DNA from 2 places in the Caulobacter sp. ALps2 genome. Region 2 is predicted to be linked to the other one. Evidence: predicted binding sites of a transcription regulator. Region 2 holds the regulator's gene; the other holds the start of a gene.
What was found. Region 2 encodes HrcA, which represses chaperone genes, less so after heat shock. Its sites were predicted from a motif close to GTTAGCANTCNNNNNNNNNGANTGCTAAC; they were not measured.
Positions count from the first base shown of each region.

Region 1: the regulator HrcA is predicted to act here: its motif matches at 1,246-1,274, upstream of groES (co-chaperone GroES).

Region 1 is NZ_CM178743.1:875,246-877,706, forward strand. It holds gene ACW173_RS03955 (methylated-DNA--[protein]-cysteine S-methyltransferase) at 1-320, shown strand, start outside; gene ACW173_RS03960 (DUF4345 family protein) at 317-745, opposite strand; gene ACW173_RS03965 (VOC family protein) at 775-1,158, opposite strand; gene groES (co-chaperone GroES) at 1,334-1,624, shown strand; gene groL (chaperonin GroEL) at 1,685-2,461, shown strand, end outside.
Region 2 is NZ_CM178743.1:1,785,254-1,787,714, forward strand. It holds gene rph (ribonuclease PH) at 1-408, opposite strand, end outside; gene hrcA (heat-inducible transcriptional repressor HrcA) at 562-1,638, shown strand; gene grpE (nucleotide exchange factor GrpE) at 1,651-2,289, shown strand; gene dnaN (DNA polymerase III subunit beta) at 2,424-2,461, shown strand, end outside.

The sequences.
Region 1 (2,461 bases), 910 kb from region 2:
CAGCCTTGGTCGCCTATTTCGCTGGCGACTTCGCGGCTCTGAACACCATCCCCTGGACGACCAACGGCACGGCCTTCCAGCACGCGGTGTGGACGGCTCTGACGGAAATTCCGGCCGGCCAGACCATCACCTATTCCGAGCTGGCGCGCCGCGCCGGTCGTCCGGCCGCGATCCGCGCCGCCGGCCATGCCAATGGCTCCAACCCGCTCAGCATCGTCGCGCCCTGCCACCGCGTGATCGGCATGGACGGAACCTTGACCGGCTATGGCGGCGGCATCGAACGCAAGCGCTGGCTGCTTACCCACGAGAAGGCGCTCTAAGCCAGCCTCGCCGCCCCGTGCAGGACGACCTTGCCGATCTGGAAGAACGGCAAGCTGAGCGTGACACCGATCAGGGCGTTGAACACCATCGCGCCGCGATTGTAGCGCCCAGCCTCGCCGTCCAGCGCCGCCGACAGCGCCCGGCCCGCGGCCGCGCCCAGCCAGGCGACGGCCAGGGCCAGGGCCATGGCCGCGCCGATCCGGGGCTGGTAGCCGAGATACAGGGCCGCGACTCCGTGCGCGGCGATCAGCACCCCGCCCAGGGCGCGCCCCTCGGCGAACAGCGGCGCCTTTGGCGTCTCTTCGTCGGCCAGTCCCGCCAGGCCCAGCATGGTCTGCGGCCGCGCCAGGATCATGCCGCCCAGGGTCCCGCCTATGACGCAGGCCAGAACCGCCAGGAACAGCGACAGGACGTAGCTCGACATGGGCCTTGTTGCTCCTGCTATTCTCGACGCTACTCTGGCGCGCGGCAGACGGCCTCGACGTTGAAGCCATCCGGGTCCAGAACGAACGCGCCGTAATAGTCCTTATCGTAATGTGGGCGAAGTCCGGGCGGACCATTGTCTTTTCCACCGGATTTCAGCGCCGCTTCGTAGAAGGCGTCGACCTGGGCGCGCGTCTCGGCCGCGAAGGCCACGTGGAGCTTGCCCTGGGTCGCGTCCTGCTCGGAAATCCAGAACATCGGCCGCGTGACGCCATAGCCGACGGCGTCCACCCCACCGGTGAATTCCTTGGGCACGACATACAGTTGGCGGATCCCCAGCGGGCGCAGCGCGGCGTCATAAAAGACCGCGGAACGCTGGAAGTCGGCCACCCCGAACCCCACATGATCGAACATCGAACCCTCCCGCATTAACCGCGCCGCAAAAAGTTCGCGGTCGTCGTCCTTGACTCCCCCGAGCGCCCTGCCTAACTCACGCTCGGCGTTGGCACTCGACGGTAGTGACTGCTAACAGCAGCGCTCCTCGGGTCCAGCGAAGCCTTTACACAAACCGTTCCGACGGAGAACCACAATGAAATTTCGTCCCCTGGGCGACCGCGTCCTCGTGAAGCGCGTCGAAGAAGAAACCAAGACCAAGGGCGGGATCATCATCCCCGACACCGCCAAGGAAAAGCCGCAGGAAGGCGAAGTCGTCGCCGTCGGTCCCGGCGCGCGTAACGACAAGGGCGACGTCGTCGCCCTGGACGTCAAGGCCGGCGACCGCATCCTGTTCGGCAAGTGGTCGGGCACGGAAGTGAAGGTCGACGGTCAGGATCTCCTGATCATGAAGGAAAGCGACGTCCTGGGCGTGGTCGAGGGCTAATCCCTCCCGCCTCCTAGACACTTTCTTCCTCGAAATTCCTATTTCAGAAAGGCGCCCTCCATGGCCGCTAAAGACGTTTATTTCGGTTCCGACGCGCGCGACAAGATGCTGCGCGGCGTCAACATCCTCGCCAACGCCGTGAAGGTGACCCTGGGCCCCAAGGGCCGCAACGTCGTCATCGAAAAGTCGTTCGGCGCCCCGCGCACCACCAAGGACGGCGTCTCGGTCGCCAAGGAAATCGAACTGGCTGACAAGTTCGAGAACCTCGGCGCGCAGATGATCCGCGAAGTGGCCTCGAAGACCAACGACAAGGCCGGCGACGGCACCACGACCGCCACGGTCCTGGCCCAGGCCATCGTCCAGGAAGGCCTCAAGTCGGTCGCGGCCGGCATGAACCCGATGGACCTGAAGCGCGGCATCGACAAGGCCGTCCTGATCGCCGTCGAGGACATCAAGAAGTCCTCGAAGAAGGTCACGACCAACGCTGAAATCGCTCAAGTCGGCACCATCTCGGCCAACGGCGACAAGGAAGTTGGCGAGATGATCGCCAAGGCCATGGACAAGGTCGGCAACGAAGGCGTCATCACCGTCGAAGAAGCCAAGACCGCCGAGACCGAACTCGACGTCGTCGAGGGCATGCAGTTCGACCGCGGCTACCTGTCGCCGTACTTCATCACCAACGCCGACAAGATGGAAGTTCAGCTGGAAGAGCCGCTGATCCTCCTGTTCGAAAAGAAGCTGTCGTCGCTGCAGCCGCTGCTGCCGGTGCTGGAAGCCGTCGTGCAGTCGGGCCGCCCGCTGGTCATCATCGCCGAAGACGTCGAAGGCGAGGCCCTG
Region 2 (2,461 bases):
GGCGACCCAGGCGCCGGTGATGGCGGCGGTGCGGGTGCCGCCGTCGGCCTGGATGACGTCGCAGTCCAGGCTGATCTGGCGTTCGCCCAGGGCCTTCAGGTCGACCACGGCGCGCAGGGAGCGGCCGATCAGGCGCTGGATCTCTTGCGTGCGGCCGCTCTGCTTGCCGGCGGCGGCTTCGCGGCGCCCGCGGGTGTGGGTGGCGCGGGGCAGCATGCCGTATTCGGCCGTGACCCAGCCGGCGCCCTTGTTACGCATCCAGCCGGGGACGTTTTCCTCGACCGTGGCGGTGACCAGCACCTTGGTGTGGCCGAAGCTGACCAGGCACGAGCCTTCGGCGTAGCGGTTGACGCCGGTTTCCAGCGTGACGGCGCGCAGCTGGTCGGGGGCGCGTTCGGACGGACGCATGGGAAACTCCTGATTTCAGGGCTATTTGAATGTGTGTGGGCTGGCGCTTATCCTATTGAGAGCCGAACTTGAAAGAGGCCGACAGCTTTTGTCCGCCGACCGGGTCCCAAACGACACGCCCCCAAAGAACACGCCCCTATGGCCTTTTAGAGCATGACGCATCTTTTCCCGGGTCCGATCGTCCGTACGCCGGGCCTCACCGAGCTGGACACCCGCGCCCGCGACATTTTCCGGCGCGTGGTCGAGTCGTATCTGGAGACCGGCGATCCGGTCGGCTCGCGCACCCTGTCCAAGGCCGGGCTGGCGCTGTCGCCGGCGTCGATCCGCAACACCATGCAGGACCTGGCGCAGCTGGGCCTGCTGGACGCGCCTCACACCAGCGCCGGCCGGATGCCGACCCATGCGGGCCTGCGGATGTTCGTCGACGGCCTGCTGGAGGTCGGTGACGTCGCCGAGGCCGACAAGCGGGCCATCGAGGCGCGGCTGGCCGTGAAGGGCCGCTCGTTCGAGGAGGCGCTGTCCGAGGCCTCGTCCGTGCTCTCGGGCCTGGCCGGCGGCGCCGGCATCGTCGTCACCCCGGTCCGCGAGGGCGGGGTCAAGCATGTGGAGTTCGTGCCGCTGGGCGGCGGCCAGGTGCTGGCGGTCATGGTGTTCGAGGACGGCCAGGTCGAGAATCGGCTGATGCGCCAGGCTCCCGGCGTCACGCCCTCGGCCCTGCAGGAGGCCTCCAACTTCCTCAACGCCCGCCTGCGCGGCCGCACCCTTTCCGAGACGCGGACCGAGATGGGCGGCGAGCTGGACATCGCCCGCCGGCAATTGGACGAGACCGCCGCCCGCCTGGTCGAGGACGGCCTGGCCGCCTGGAGCGGGGGGGAGGGCGACGCCCGCTCGCTGATCGTGCGCGGACAGGCCAACCTGCTGGCCGACGCCCGGGCTCGCGAGGACATCGACCGCGTGCGCCAGCTGTTCGATGACCTGGAGCAGAAGGGTCAGTTGATCGGCCTGCTCGACGACGTTCGTGACGCCGAGGGCGTGCGCATCTATATCGGGGCCGAAACGCGCCTGTTTTCGCTTTCGGGTTCCTCGGTGATCGCGGCGCCCTATATGACGGGCCGACAGAAGGTGCTGGGCGCGATCGGCGTGATCGGTCCGGCGCGATTGAACTACGCTCGAGTCATTCCGTTGGTGGACTATACCGCCCGGGTGCTGGGGCGGATGATGGATGGATAAGGACTTTACGAGATGACCGACGAGCAAACGCCGGCTGAAGACGTCGCCTTCGAGGCTGATGACGCGTCGCAAGAGATCGAGGCGCTGAAGCTGGAAGTGGCCGCTCTGAAGGAGCAGGCTCTGCGCTACGCCGCCGAGGCCGAGAACACCAAGCGCCGCGCCGAGCGCGAGATGAACGACGCGCGCGCCTACGCGATCCAGAAGTTCGGCCGCGACCTGCTGGGCGTCGCCGACAATCTGTCGCGCGCCACGGCCCACAGCCCGCGCGAGTCGACCGACCCGGCGGTGAAGAACTTCATCATCGGCGTCGAGATGACCGAGAAGGAGCTGCAAGGCGCCTTCGAACGCAACGGCCTGAAAAAGATCGACCCGGCCAAGGGCGAGAAGTTCGACCCGCACCTGCACCAGGCCGTGACCGAGCAACCGTCGACCGAGGTCGCCGCTGGCGGCGTGGTCGCCGTGCTGCAGGCCGGCTACGAGCTGATGGGCCGCCTGGTGCGCCCGGCCATGGTCGCCGTGGCGGCCAAGGGTTCCACGGGCCCCTCCGCGGGATCGACGACCGGTGAGCCGTCGGGCGCTTCGGCCAACCCTTATGCCGGCGCCGGCGCGGATGGCGACAATTCGGGCGGTTCGTTCGACACGAAAGCCTGACTTTAGGTCTAGCGGGCGCGGAAATGACCGCCGCGCCCCCTTTCCCCGTTCGCGCATTGCGATAATGTCGGCGGTCCATTCTCAACGGGGGTAGCGGGCGATTCCATCGGCCGCCCGCGCGATCTGGACCGACTATGAAGCTTACCATCGAACGGGCGGCGCTCCTGAAGGC